2 regions of the Bacillus sp. ABA4_010 genome follow, and region 2 is predicted to be linked to the other one. Evidence: a T-box and tRNA genes for the amino acid it is inferred to sense, from the RefSeq annotation. Region 2 holds a T-box; the other holds one or more tRNA genes.

Region 1 (7,604 bases), on a different contig from region 2:
TAAGGTTGAGCTGTGATGGCGAGGGAAATAAAGTACCGAAGTTCCTGATTTCACGCTGCCAAGAAAAGCCTCTAGCGAGGTGGGAGGTACCCGTACCGCAAACCGACACAGGTAGGCGAGGAGAGAATCCTAAGGTGTTCGAGAGAACTCTCGTTAAGGAACTCGGCAAAATGACCCCGTAACTTCGGGAGAAGGGGTGCTCTGATAGGGTGCAAGCCCGAGAGAGCCGCAGTGAATAGGCCCAGGCGACTGTTTAGCAAAAACACAGGTCTCTGCGAAGCCGTAAGGCGAAGTATAGGGGCTGACACCTGCCCGGTGCTGGAAGGTTAAGGGGAGAGGTTAGCGCAAGCGAAGCTTTGAACCGAAGCCCCAGTAAACGGCGGCCGTAACTATAACGGTCCTAAGGTAGCGAAATTCCTTGTCGGGTAAGTTCCGACCCGCACGAAAGGTGTAACGATCTGGGCACTGTCTCAACGAGAGACTCGGTGAAATTATAGTACCTGTGAAGATGCAGGTTACCCGCGACAGGACGGAAAGACCCCGTGGAGCTTTACTGTAGCCTGATATTGCATTTTGGTACAGCTTGTACAGGATAGGTAGGAGCCTTGGAAGCCGGAGCGCCAGCTTCGGTGGAGGCATCGGTGGGATACTACCCTGGCTGTATTGAAATTCTAACCCGCACCCCTCATCGGGGTGGGAGACAGTGTCAGGTGGGCAGTTTGACTGGGGCGGTCGCCTCCTAAAATGTAACGGAGGCGCCCAAAGGTTCCCTCAGAATGGTTGGAAATCATTCGTAGAGTGTAAAGGCACAAGGGAGCTTGACTGCGAGACCTACAAGTCGAGCAGGGACGAAAGTCGGGCTTAGTGATCCGGTGGTTCCGCATGGAAGGGCCATCGCTCAACGGATAAAAGCTACCCCGGGGATAACAGGCTTATCTCCCCCAAGAGTCCACATCGACGGGGAGGTTTGGCACCTCGATGTCGGCTCATCGCATCCTGGGGCTGTAGTCGGTCCCAAGGGTTGGGCTGTTCGCCCATTAAAGCGGTACGCGAGCTGGGTTCAGAACGTCGTGAGACAGTTCGGTCCCTATCCGTCGCGGGCGCAGGAAATTTGAGAGGAGCTGTCCTTAGTACGAGAGGACCGGGATGGACGCACCGCTGGTGTACCAGTTGTCTTGCCAAAGGCATCGCTGGGTAGCTATGTGCGGACGGGATAAGTGCTGAAAGCATCTAAGCATGAAGCCCCCCTCAAGATGAGATTTCCCATAGCGTCAAGCTAGTAAGATCCCTGAAAGATGATCAGGTTGATAGGTCAGAGGTGGAAGCACGGCGACGTGTGGAGCTGACTGATACTAATCGATCGAGGACTTAACCAAATTTTAAAGCACAACGTGCTTTTCTCAGCTGCAGTTATCTAGTTTTGAAGGAATAACCTTCATATTGTCTGGTGATGATGGCGAAGAGGTCACACCCGTTCCCATGCCGAACACGGAAGTTAAGCTCTTCAGCGCCGATGGTAGTTGGGGGTCTCCCCCTGTGAGAGTAGGACATTGCCAGACAGTATTTATAAAATAAATTATTTATAAAATAAATATTGATAAAATATCGGAGGATTAGCTCAGCTGGGAGAGCACCTGCCTTACAAGCAGGGGGTCGGCGGTTCGATCCCGTCATCCTCCACCATTCTTAGCCGGTGTAGCTCAATTGGTAGAGCAACTGACTTGTAATCAGTAGGTTGGGGGTTCAAGTCCTCTCGCCGGCACCATTTATCCGAGCCATTAGCTCAGTCGGTAGAGCATCTGACTTTTAATCAGAGGGTCGAAGGTTCGAGTCCTTCATGGCTCACCATTTCAATATGCGGGTGTGGCGGAATTGGCAGACGCACCAGACTTAGGATCTGGCGCCGCAAGGCGTGGGGGTTCAAGTCCCTCCACCCGCACTTTCTACGCGGAAGTAGTTCAGTGGTAGAACACCACCTTGCCAAGGTGGGGGTCGCGGGTTCGAATCCCGTCTTCCGCTCCATACAATATTATAGTGCCGGGGTGGCGGAACTGGCAGACGCACAGGACTTAAAATCCTGCGGTAGGTGACTACCGTACCGGTTCGATTCCGGTCCTCGGCACCACTATAACAATACATGATAAATATGCGCCCGTAGCTCAATTGGATAGAGCGTCTGACTACGGATCAGAAGGTTATGGGTTCGACTCCTGTCGGGCGCGCCATATTATAATAAAGATAACGGGGAGTAGCTCAGCTTGGTAGAGCACTTGGTTTGGGACCAAGGGGTCGCAGGTTCGAATCCTGTCTTCCCGACCATGTAATCTTTAAAAATGGGGCCTTAGCTCAGCTGGGAGAGCGCCTGCCTTGCACGCAGGAGGTCAGCGGTTCGATCCCGCTAGGCTCCACCATATAATGAACTTTGAAAACTGAACAAAACAACAAAACGTCAACGTTTAATTTTTATTTTATGAGCAAGTCAAACATTTCTTCGGAGAGTTTGATCCTGGCTCAGGACGAACGCTGGCGGCGTGCCTAATACATGCAAGTCGAGCGGACAGATGGGAGCTTGCTCCCTGAAGTCAGCGGCGGACGGGTGAGTAACACGTGGGCAACCTGCCTGTAAGACTGGGATAACTTCGGGAAACCGGAGCTAATACCGGATAACACCGAGGACCACATGGTCCTTGGTTGAAAGATGGTTTCGGCTATCACTTACAGATGGGCCCGCGGCGCATTAGCTAGTTGGTGAGGTAACGGCTCACCAAGGCGACGATGCGTAGCCGACCTGAGAGGGTGATCGGCCACACTGGGACTGAGACACGGCCCAGACTCCTACGGGAGGCAGCAGTAGGGAATCTTCCGCAATGGACGAAAGTCTGACGGAGCAACGCCGCGTGAGCGATGAAGGCCTTCGGGTCGTAAAGCTCTGTTGTTAGGGAAGAACAAGTACCAGAGTAACTGCTGGTACCTTGACGGTACCTAACCAGAAAGCCACGGCTAACTACGTGCCAGCAGCCGCGGTAATACGTAGGTGGCAAGCGTTGTCCGGAATTATTGGGCGTAAAGCGCGCGCAGGCGGTTCCTTAAGTCTGATGTGAAAGCCCACGGCTCAACCGTGGAGGGTCATTGGAAACTGGGGAACTTGAGTGCAGAAGAGGAAAGCGGAATTCCACGTGTAGCGGTGAAATGCGTAGAGATGTGGAGGAACACCAGTGGCGAAGGCGGCTTTCTGGTCTGTAACTGACGCTGAGGCGCGAAAGCGTGGGGAGCAAACAGGATTAGATACCCTGGTAGTCCACGCCGTAAACGATGAGTGCTAAGTGTTAGGGGGTTTCCGCCCCTTAGTGCTGCAGCTAACGCATTAAGCACTCCGCCTGGGGAGTACGGCCGCAAGGCTGAAACTCAAAGGAATTGACGGGGGCCCGCACAAGCGGTGGAGCATGTGGTTTAATTCGAAGCAACGCGAAGAACCTTACCAGGTCTTGACATCCTCTGACAACTCTAGAGATAGAGCGTTCCCCTTCGGGGGACAGAGTGACAGGTGGTGCATGGTTGTCGTCAGCTCGTGTCGTGAGATGTTGGGTTAAGTCCCGCAACGAGCGCAACCCTTGATCTTAGTTGCCAGCATTCAGTTGGGCACTCTAAGGTGACTGCCGGTGACAAACCGGAGGAAGGTGGGGATGACGTCAAATCATCATGCCCCTTATGACCTGGGCTACACACGTGCTACAATGGACGGTACAAAGAGTCGCGAGACCGCGAGGTGGAGCTAATCTCATAAAACCGTTCTCAGTTCGGATTGCAGGCTGCAACTCGCCTGCATGAAGCCGGAATCGCTAGTAATCGCGGATCAGCATGCCGCGGTGAATACGTTCCCGGGCCTTGTACACACCGCCCGTCACACCACGAGAGTTTGCAACACCCGAAGTCGGTGAGGTAACCGTAAGGAGCCAGCCGCCTAAGGTGGGGTAGATGATTGGGGTGAAGTCGTAACAAGGTAGCCGTATCGGAAGGTGCGGCTGGATCACCTCCTTTCTAAGGATTACTAAGAAAAGCGAAGGCGTATGCCGTAGCTAGACAGTAAGAATCGTTGACGAAAACGTTTTGTTCAGTTTTGAAGGTTCATCCTTCAATATCAAATGCACCAAGTGGTGCATGGTTGTTCTTTGAAAACTAGATAACAGTAATAGCTGAGGAAAGTGAAAGCTTTTCTAATGTAAGAAACATGTAGCCGTAAGGCGAATGGTTAAGTTAGAAAGGGCGCACGGTGGATGCCTTGGCACTAGGAGCCGATGAAGGACGGGACTAACACCGATATGCTTCGGGGAGCTGTAAGTGAGCTTTGATCCGGAGATTTCCGAATGGGGAAACCCACTGTTCGTAATGGAACAGTATCTTTACCTGAATACATAGGGTATGGAAGGCAGACCCGGGGAACTGAAACATCTAAGTACCCGGAGGAAGAGAAAGCAATTGCGATTTCCTGAGTAGCGGCGAGCGAAACGGAATTAGCCCAAACCAAGAGGCTTGCCTCTTGGGGTTGTAGGACACTCTATACGGAGTTACAAAGGAACGAAGTAGATGAAGAGGCCTGGAAAGGCCCGTCGAAGAAGGTAACAACCCTGTAGTTGAAACTTCGTTCCCTCTTGAGTGGATCCTGAGTACGGCGGGACACGAGAAATCCCGTCGGAAGCTGGGAGGACCATCTCCCAAGGCTAAATACTCCCTAGTGACCGATAGTGAACCAGTACCGTGAGGGAAAGGTGAAAAGCACCCCGGAAGGGGAGTGAAAGAGATCCTGAAACCGTGTGCCTACAAGTAGTCAGAGCCCGTTAACGGGTGATGGCGTGCCTTTTGTAGAATGAACCGGCGAGTTACGATCCCATGCAAGGTTAAGTTGAAGAGACGGAGCCGCAGCGAAAGCGAGTCTGAATAGGGCGAATGAGTATGTGGTCGTAGACCCGAAACCAGGTGATCTACCCATGTCCAGGGTGAAGTTCAGGTAACACTGAATGGAGGCCCGAACCCACGCACGTTGAAAAGTGCGGGGATGAGGTGTGGGTAGCGGAGAAATTCCAATCGAACCTGGAGATAGCTGGTTCTCTCCGAAATAGCTTTAGGGCTAGCCTCAAGATAAGAGTCTCGGAGGTAGAGCACTGATTGGACTAGGGGCCCCCAACGGGTTACCGAATTCAGTCAAACTCCGAATGCCGAAGACTTATTCTTGGGAGTCAGACTGCGAGTGATAAGATCCGTAGTCAAGAGGGAAACAGCCCAGACCACCAGCTAAGGTCCCAAAGTATACGTTAAGTGGAAAAGGATGTGGAGTTGCTTAGACAACCAGGATGTTGGCTTAGAAGCAGCCACCATTTAAAGAGTGCGTAATAGCTCACTGGTCGAGTGACTCTGCGCCGAAAATGTACCGGGGCTAAACGTATCACCGAAGCTGTGGATGGACATCTACGATGTCCGTGGTAGGAGAGCGTTCTAAGGGCGGTGAAGTCAGACCGGAAGGACTGGTGGAGCGCTTAGAAGTGAGAATGCCGGTATGAGTAGCGAAAGATGGGTGAGAATCCCATCCACCGTATGCCTAAGGTTTCCTGAGGAAGGCTCGTCCGCTCAGGGTTAGTCGGGACCTAAGCCGAGGCCGAAAGGCGTAGGCGATGGATAACAGGTTGATATTCCTGTACTACCTCCCCACCGTTTGAGCAATGGGGGGACGCAGAAGGATAGGGTAAGCGCGCTGTTGGATATGCGCGTCCAAGCAGTAAGGCTGAGAAGTAGGCAAATCCGCTTCTCGTAAGGTTGAGCTGTGATGGCGAGGGAAATAAAGTACCGAAGTTCCTGATTTCACGCTGCCAAGAAAAGCCTCTAGCGAGGTGGGAGGTACCCGTACCGCAAACCGACACAGGTAGGCGAGGAGAGAATCCTAAGGTGTTCGAGAGAACTCTCGTTAAGGAACTCGGCAAAATGACCCCGTAACTTCGGGAGAAGGGGTGCTCTGATAGGGTGCAAGCCCGAGAGAGCCGCAGTGAATAGGCCCAGGCGACTGTTTAGCAAAAACACAGGTCTCTGCGAAGCCGTAAGGCGAAGTATAGGGGCTGACACCTGCCCGGTGCTGGAAGGTTAAGGGGAGAGGTTAGCGCAAGCGAAGCTTTGAACCGAAGCCCCAGTAAACGGCGGCCGTAACTATAACGGTCCTAAGGTAGCGAAATTCCTTGTCGGGTAAGTTCCGACCCGCACGAAAGGTGTAACGATCTGGGCACTGTCTCAACGAGAGACTCGGTGAAATTATAGTACCTGTGAAGATGCAGGTTACCCGCGACAGGACGGAAAGACCCCGTGGAGCTTTACTGTAGCCTGATATTGCATTTTGGTACAGCTTGTACAGGATAGGTAGGAGCCTTGGAAGCCGGAGCGCCAGCTTCGGTGGAGGCATCGGTGGGATACTACCCTGGCTGTATTGAAATTCTAACCCGCACCCCTCATCGGGGTGGGAGACAGTGTCAGGTGGGCAGTTTGACTGGGGCGGTCGCCTCCTAAAATGTAACGGAGGCGCCCAAAGGTTCCCTCAGAATGGTTGGAAATCATTCGTAGAGTGTAAAGGCACAAGGGAGCTTGACTGCGAGACCTACAAGTCGAGCAGGGACGAAAGTCGGGCTTAGTGATCCGGTGGTTCCGCATGGAAGGGCCATCGCTCAACGGATAAAAGCTACCCCGGGGATAACAGGCTTATCTCCCCCAAGAGTCCACATCGACGGGGAGGTTTGGCACCTCGATGTCGGCTCATCGCATCCTGGGGCTGTAGTCGGTCCCAAGGGTTGGGCTGTTCGCCCATTAAAGCGGTACGCGAGCTGGGTTCAGAACGTCGTGAGACAGTTCGGTCCCTATCCGTCGCGGGCGCAGGAAATTTGAGAGGAGCTGTCCTTAGTACGAGAGGACCGGGATGGACGCACCGCTGGTGTACCAGTTGTCTTGCCAAAGGCATCGCTGGGTAGCTATGTGCGGACGGGATAAGTGCTGAAAGCATCTAAGCATGAAGCCCCCCTCAAGATGAGATTTCCCATAGCGTCAAGCTAGTAAGATCCCTGAAAGATGATCAGGTTGATAGGTCAGAGGTGGAAGCACGGCGACGTGTGGAGCTGACTGATACTAATCGATCGAGGACTTAACCAATTTTAAAGCACAACGTGCTTTTCTCAGCTGCAGTTATCTAGTTTTGAAGGAATAACCTTCATATTGTCTGGTGATGATGGCGAAGAGGTCACACCCGTTCCCATGCCGAACACGGAAGTTAAGCTCTTCAGCGCCGATGGTAGTTGGGGGTCTCCCCCTGTGAGAGTAGGACATTGCCAGGCAACACGAAAGGCTAGTCAATTGACTAGCCTTCAGGCTGTCGACAAAGTCGATAGCCGTTTTTTATAAATACTAACTCATCAATATATAGTGTTGCTTCTTTGAAAGAACAACCAAATATACAACTAAAAAAGAAACAAAACCCCTTTTTCTCCAGATATTTTTTTGAAAAAGGAGTTTGTCTACACTCTGAGGCTAGTCAATTGACTAGCCTTTTTTGGTATATAAATAATAAAATTTTTTGT
Region 2 (7,604 bases):
ATAATAGGTACCTCCTTCTTCGGAATGTCTTGTGACGTTAGAACAAGGATACCTTCCTGTACTTTATAAAGAGTAGGAGGCTGCAGCATCCCATTAACGAAAAGATTGACATATGATACAGAAGCAGGATCAAGAATATTCGTATTTCCATATCCGCTTACACCGTCTTGATTTGTATATATTCTTTTTATGCCATCAGACAGCGCGACATACTGCAAGGTGTTCGCCTTTAAAATATTCGGTGTCATCGGTTTTTCTTTTCGTGGATAAATGTCTGGGCAGCTACTTGGTGCAGTTGGTGGAAAACAAAACCGTGCTTCCCTTAAAGATTGGCTTTGTAGACGGTGAAAATTGGCCAATTTCCTATTCATTACAGCTCCCCCTTTCTTCGGTTGGCACATAGTGAACCTGCCCTGTAAAAATGATGAAGAAACAGGCAAGTAGGTGTCTTATGTATGGAATCCTCAGCCAAGGCTCGGTAGAATACTACTATCTCTCTTACCTTCATCATTCAATGTAGAAAGAGAGAGAGATAGTAGCATTATATGCACGTTATAATCAGCATGTTTGAGGCAAAAGTCTTCTTTTTAAAAAAGGGCAATCGTATCATTTGCTAATTTAAAAAATAGAATCACCACTATTAAAGAATCCTTCCATTTCATTGTTCTAACCTATTGATTATCCCTACTGACTACGGTCTTTTATTTGCTGGATGATATCCTTTTGAAATGTCTCAAACGAAACATACTCGGACTGCTGACTTCCATATTTTCGCACATTGACAGCGCCTTCCTTCGCTTCACTGTCTCCTAATACGAGTGTGTACGGAATCTTTTGTATTTGTGCTTCTCTTATTTTGTATCCGAGCTTTTCATTGCTGTTGTCCACTTTCACTCTCACCCCTAACCCCTTCAACTCCGACTGGATGTTTAAACAGTAGTCGAGATGAACATGCGAAACAGGAATAATTTGAACTTGTGTCGGGGCAAGCCACACTGGAAAAACACCAGCAAAATGTTCAATTAAAATCCCCAAAAAACGGTCAATTGATCCGAAAACAGCACGATGAATAACGACAGGGCGAACCTTTTCATTTTGTTCATTAATATAAGTAAGGTCGAATTTTTCCGGCATTTGAAAATCTAGCTGAATTGTTGCACATTGATGACTCCGCTTTAATGCATCCTTAATGTGAAAATCAATTTTCGGTCCGTAAAACGCTCCGTCCCCTTCGTTTAAGCAGTAATGAATCTCTAACTGTTCAAGCACATTTTGTAACGCTCGCTCCGAAGCATTCCAAAGATGGTCATCCCCTAACGAATTCTCAGGCCTAGTGGAAAGCTCTACGGAGTACTCAAAACCAAATGTACGGTACACTTTGTCGATAAGATGGAACACCGCTTTTATTTCACTTTCGATTTGGTCTTCTCGCACAAAAATATGAGCATCATCCTGACAAAATGTACGAACGCGAAGCATGCCATTTAATGCACCGCTATATTCATGGCGATGTACTTGACCGAACTCTGCCATCCGAATAGGTAAATCGCGATAAGAATATAAGTGATTTTTGAAAATGAGCATATGTCCAGGGCAGTTCATCGGTTTCATTGCAAATTTCGTATCATCAACTTCAGAAAAATACATATTTTCATGGTAATGATCCCAATGACCCGACTGTTCCCATAGTCGTTGATTCATCATAAACGGCGTACGGACTTCGTCGTATTCGGCGCTGTTTTGAAGTTCACGCGAAAATTGTTCTAACTCATTTCTCACAATTTGTCCTTTTGGCAAATAAAAGGGCATACCCGGTGCTTCCTCTGAAAACATAAACAGCTCCAGTTGTTTGCCTAACTTGCGATGGTCTCGCTTCGCCGCTTCTTCCAATAAGTTGAAGTATTCTTTTAAATCTTTGTTCTTTTTAAAAGCCGTCCCATACACTCGCTGAAGAACTTCTTTTTCACTATCTCCGCGCCAATAAGCACCTGATACACGAGTTAATTTGAACGCTTTAATAAAGCCAGTAGCCGGAAGATGCGGTCCGCGGCAAAGATCGATAAATTCGCCTTGCTCATAAAGAGTAATCACTTCATCCTTCGGAAGCTCCTTTAAAATTTCCAGCTTGAACGACTCGCCTTTTTCTTCAAACAGTTTTACTGCTTCTTCATACGAAACTTCTCTTCGTTTAATTTCCAAATTCTCATTGATAATGTGTTCCATCTCTTTTTCAATCGCTCGCAAATCACCTGAAGTTAAGCTATGTTCCAGTTTCAAATCGTAATAGAACCCGTTTTCAATGACCGGACCGATTCCTAATTTTACATGGCGATAAAGTCTTTTGACAGCTTGCGCCAATACGTGTGCAGCTGAATGCCTCAATATATGCAATCCTTCCTCCGAATCGAGCGTCACAATGGAAAGCTGGACATCATGCTCCAGTCTCCAACTTACATCAACGAGCTGGTCATTTATTTTCCCCGCTACTGCCTGTTTCCGTAAACTTGAACCGATAGACCTTGCCACCTCTTCGACCGTCGTGCCTTTCAAAAACTCTTTCACATGTCCATCTGGCAATTGAATGTTTATCATGTTTCCACTCATTCTCAACACTCCTTTTTCGTGATAAATAAAAAAACACACTCATCCCTCACTACGAGGGACGAGCGCGTTTAACCCGTGGTTCCACCCAATTTCCCATAAGTCCTCCATCACACTTATGGCTTTGGTGCTGTAACGTCGCATCAACGGTATTGGATACTTTAGTTCCCCAATACAGCTCAAAGGTGGTAAATGATTCTCCTAAGTTAGGAAGTTCGCACCTATCCTTCCCTCTCTGAAAACCGTAAAAATCATTCATGTCCTGTTCATCGCATATGCATATTCAATTAACCAAAACAAAAACGCACTCATCCCTCATGCAAGGGACGAGCGCGTTTAACCCGTGGTTCCACCCAATTTCCCATAAGTCCTCCATCACACTTATGGCTTTGGTGCTGTAACGTCGCATCAACGGTATTGGATACTTTAGTTCCCCAATACAGCTCAAAGGTGGTAAATGATTCTCCTAAGTTAGGAAGTTCGCACCTACCCTTCCCTCTCTGAAAACCGTAAAAATCATTCATGTCCTTATCCGTGCTTTTTATGGTGAGCTTTGTTTTTTACATCCTACAACAAATTACTAAAAATGTAAATATTTTTAAATGAATCAATTTCATAATAGTTTCTTTTCCTTAGTTGGAAGGACAGAATTTTAGTCGTTTCTTTTTTTAATGCTAAGCGGCTTGACTCATTTCTTTCATTTGTCGATTGATTCGATCTACGGCCAATTTCGAGGCATTATAAACAAGCGTTACCAGATCGAAATGAACTTTTGCTCGTTTTCCAGATCGATATCGGACGTTTTTCAATTGAAAGAATTCTTTTAAATAGGCGTTCACTCGTTCAACGGCACTCCTCTGATGGTAAAGCTTCTTCCAAGCTTCTGACCCACGGCCTGGGGCGCTATATTTCCGAATATCTGTCTCCATCTTGATTTTATAGACCTTTTGACAAAGGGAATCGTGAGCTAACGGACAGGTTTTACATTCGTTTGGCTGCGTATATTTCAGAGTCTGATACTTCTCATCAAAACTATCATAGCGATACGAGTGTTCTCGTACGCAAGTGGGCGCGAAATGTTCATCAAAACCAAGGGGTTCTCCTTCGTTTCGCTTATTATAAGCAATAATGGCTTTGGCTTTCATACGATGAAGCTGCGTATAAATCGCTTCGTAATCATAGCCTGCATCGAATACTCCGTACTGAACGGTCAACGAAGAAAGCCGTTTTTGAAGACCCTTTAACAGAGGAATCGCGGCTTTTCCATCATTCAAACTGGCCGATGACATGAGAGATTGAAGAATATATTGGCTCTTGGATCCAACCGCCAAATGGGCTTTGAATCCAAACCAAAAGGCGTTCTTTCCTTCACTATTTTTCTTGATCCCCCAGTTTGGGTGTAAAGGTACATCTGTCCGTAGGGTTTCAAGACTGACATATAGTTGATCTTCTATCGTTTTCTCGTAAATAGTTTTTTGATCATCTCGCTCTTGTTTTTCTTGTTGATAGGCTTCTTGTTCAGCCTTCGGTTTACGGCCACGCTTTTTTGGTTCGGTCTTTGGCTTCTTTTCTTGTGGCGTAGCCCGGTCTCGAGACTCGAAATGTGTCGCATCAAACGAGACCACATCATCGTCAATAAACCCTTCTTGAATGGCCTGAAGAAGAACGGTTTCTTGAACCGTTTCTAGTGCCTTCGATTCGCTTAACTTTTGAGTGAACCGAGAAAAAGAAGCCTCAGAAGGGATACGATCAGAAAAAAGAAACCCACATTCAAGGTGGAACATAAAATCGTTTCGTAACCGTTTGACGAGATCTTTGATGGTGGGAATTCGTTCCACAATACGAGCAACGAGGGCGTAGATCATCGCTGGATAATTTAATTCAGTAGGAGCGCCGTACACCGTCTTTTTAGACACGGCAAATAATAATGGCTCTATATTCAGTGTCGAAAAAATGGCTTCAAATCGTTTTGTTGGTTCTAATTCATATAAATCCTGCATGCCAAACAGGCTTCCTTGTCGTATAATAGACATAGGGAGTCACCTTCCATTCTTGTGTTGTTTTAGTGTGGTTACTAAACAGTATACAAGAATTTAGGGAGGTACTCCTTTTTTAAGTTCTTAAAAGCCTTGGGCGACAAAGGCTTTAAAATATGAAATTGATTCAAATAACTATTGGCCGTTTCCCATCCCATACTTCAAAAAATCAATCATTTGCTCTGCTAGCTTTTCAATATAAACAGCCATTGGGCCATTTTCTTCCTTGAAGCCTTCAACCGCTAAGTTGGAGGATAAAAGGTAGATCGAGCGCGCAAGGAATTTGACGTCCAGTTCCGGGCGAATTTCTCCTGCCTCCATGCCCTTTTTAATCATCGTCTCATATATACTTGTTACGTCTTGCGCGGCATCTCCGAGAAGCTCGGTCATTCGTTTTTTGTTTTCAACCATTTTGTTGGCGAGCTTCTCATATTCCGGATGATTCGCCGCAAACGCGGCTCCCGCTTTCATCAGCTCTTTGAACTGTTCAAAAAAGCTCGCCCAAGCTCGCTCCATGACAGGCGCCATATACTTCGTTTTCTCAGCTTGAACGAGGGATAAAATGTGCTTGTACATATCCTCTTTATCTTCAAAGTAATCATAAAAGCTGCTTCTTGGCACTTTCGCTTTTTTAATAATCGTCGAAATTTTCACTTCTTCAAAAGTATTTTCGGCAAATTCATGAATGGCGGCATCCATTACCTGACTTTGTTTTTCTTTTGGCAAATTAAAAAATGTGGCAGTCGGCATTACATTTCCTCCCTTTTTTCCATATATGCTTCAATATAGTTAACCGCTTGAGCAAGTCCATTTTCTGACTCAATGATTCCTTTCATTTCGTTCGCCTTCGCGATGACTGTTTCGTTCTCCATTTCTCGAAGTGCCTCTATTAAATCAACTGTCTTCAATGTTTTCTCTCTTAATGGCCGAATCGTATAGCCTTTTGCATAAAGTCTAGCCGCCCAAAATGGCTGGTCAACCGTAAACGGCATTACAAGCTGTGGCACCCCGCTTAACAGTGCTTCGGACATTGTCCCGACTCCGCCGTGATGAATAATTCCTTTCGCCCGTTTGAAGATGAGACGATGCGGCGCCTTTTCCACTGCGATTAGATCGTCTTCGTCTTCAAACGTCATCCCGCTCGTTCCTGTTAACACCACCGCACGATTGCCGGTTTCCTTCACTGCTTGCACAAACTTTTGCTTGAATGCAGCGGGGTTTTCAAGCGGCATTGAGCTAAACGACACGACCATCGGCTTTTCACCAGCCGAAAGAAATGCTTCTAGCTGTTCATCCAGCGCTTCGTCTCCAAGATCTAAAAAGAAAAAGCCAGATAAATAGACACGATCCTTCCAGCTGTTCACGTCTTTAAATAAATGCGGACTAATCGGATATATAATAGGAATCGGTTTTCCAGCCATTTCCCATAACATACTGCCGGTCTTTCGTTTCGGCAAGTTTAGCGACTTTTCACGAAAATCGTTAATATGCTTCATATACGGTCGTTCACTAAACTCAATTACTTTATATGACCATTTATTCAGTAACGGTCCGAAGCTTTTATCCGGTGACAGCTGAAAATTAGGAAATTCCGTAATCGGGTACATAATGGGAACAGGCGGCATACAGATGCATGGAATATCCAAGTAAAAAGCGATATCGACCGCACTTAATGCTTTCGGATGATAAATAATTAAATCCGCTCCCCTTGAAGCCGCTAAAAAATCATCCATGCTCTTTCGGTAAGCCGGGGTAATGACCTTGTTCGCAAACTGAAACATCTTCCACCAATTGTAGTTGCCACCGTTAAATACTTTTCTTCCTTCTTCACTTTCCATCATCGCCATTAAATCAGCCGATGCTTCATAAAAAGCAATTCCGTTTTTTTCAATAAATGGTTGATAAGTAGCCCCTGTGCAAATACACGCTTCATGCCCTTTTTTTATAAGCTCTTTTGCTAATGCTACATATGGCTGTACATCGCCTCTGCTTCCGAGCGTTAAAAATGTAACCTTCATCCATACCACCGCCTATGCGTTATTAAGGTGAATGATACCATTACACCGACACTGTCGTCGGATTGCGCCTATTATCTCATCTCCATTCCTCCCCGTCAAACTAGGTGCTACAATAAAACAGCCGAAAGGACTCGCGGTGTCCTTCCGGCTGTTACATTTACCTACTTTTATACAAATTCGGCGCGCTTCGTATCAGCGTCCTTTTCCAATGAAGAAACTTGATTCGTCAGCGATTCCGTCACACCTTTTAAGCTTTCTGTAATGGCATTGATTTCATCAAAAGCAGCGAGTTGCTCTTGAGAAGCTTCAGAAATGCTTTCAATATTTGTTTTGTACGTTTCAGATACAACGGTCATTTCTTCAACGGTACGATACACGCCGCTCATTCGTTCTCCAATAGAATGGACGATGGCAGATGATTTGTTCACATGCTCATGAACGTTGGAGATTTCTTCTACAATTCGCTCGAACACGCGCCCTGTTTGCTGAACTTGTTCGATGCCTTTTTCGACTTGTGCTTGATTAACTTCCATCACTTGAGCAATTCGTGATGTTTCATAAAGGAATTCTTGAAGTGTCTGCCCGATTTGCTCGGCATACACTCTCGATTGATCTGCGAGCTTCCGCACCTCTTCGGCTACGACAGCAAATCCTTTCCCAGACTCGCCCGCTCTCGCCGCTTCAATTGCCGCATTCAATGCTAGCAAATTCGTTTGAGCCGCGATGTCTGACATATGCGACAACGTTTCCCGAATGTTGGTAGACCGGTCCTGCAAACGTGTCACCACTTCATCCATTTGATCAACCGTTTGCACGATGGCACTCATTTTTTGCTCGGTCCCGCTCATACTATCTTTCCCTTCTATCGCCTGTTCCATCGCCATAGAGGAAGACTCAGCAGAGCGGTTCGCCTGCGCCATCACCGCTTGAATTTCTGTTTTCATTTGGT

Evidence for each region. The T-box of region 2 lies ahead of thrS (threonine--tRNA ligase). A T-box ahead of a tRNA ligase gene usually reads a tRNA of that ligase, here a tRNA-Thr.
Region 1: it encodes a tRNA-Thr, which carries the amino acid that the T-box ahead of thrS (threonine--tRNA ligase) is inferred to sense. The anticodon was not compared.

What each region holds. Positions count from the first base shown of each region.
Region 1 is NZ_JBSWUN010000002.1:53,589-61,192, reverse strand. Features, by position in the region: rRNA gene ACXAEO_RS01100 (23S ribosomal RNA) at 1-1,376, shown strand, start outside; rRNA gene rrf (5S ribosomal RNA) at 1,444-1,559, shown strand; tRNA gene ACXAEO_RS01090 (tRNA-Val) at 1,608-1,683, shown strand; tRNA gene ACXAEO_RS01085 (tRNA-Thr) at 1,690-1,765, shown strand; tRNA gene ACXAEO_RS01080 (tRNA-Lys) at 1,773-1,848, shown strand; tRNA gene ACXAEO_RS01075 (tRNA-Leu) at 1,858-1,939, shown strand; tRNA gene ACXAEO_RS01070 (tRNA-Gly) at 1,948-2,022, shown strand; tRNA gene ACXAEO_RS01065 (tRNA-Leu) at 2,037-2,125, shown strand; tRNA gene ACXAEO_RS01060 (tRNA-Arg) at 2,149-2,225, shown strand; tRNA gene ACXAEO_RS01055 (tRNA-Pro) at 2,243-2,319, shown strand; tRNA gene ACXAEO_RS01050 (tRNA-Ala) at 2,336-2,411, shown strand; rRNA gene ACXAEO_RS01045 (16S ribosomal RNA) at 2,489-4,038, shown strand; rRNA gene ACXAEO_RS01040 (23S ribosomal RNA) at 4,248-7,179, shown strand; rRNA gene rrf (5S ribosomal RNA) at 7,246-7,361, shown strand.
Region 2 is NZ_JBSWUN010000003.1:1,505,287-1,512,890, reverse strand. Features, by position in the region: gene ACXAEO_RS08595 (DUF4183 domain-containing protein) at 1-371, opposite strand, end outside; gene thrS (threonine--tRNA ligase) at 685-2,592, opposite strand; T-box leader at 2,656-2,880, opposite strand; T-box leader at 2,921-3,145, opposite strand; gene ACXAEO_RS08585 (transposase) at 3,276-4,634, opposite strand; gene ACXAEO_RS08580 (TetR/AcrR family transcriptional regulator) at 4,773-5,387, opposite strand; gene ACXAEO_RS08575 (glycosyltransferase) at 5,387-6,655, opposite strand; gene ACXAEO_RS08570 (methyl-accepting chemotaxis protein) at 6,823-7,452, opposite strand.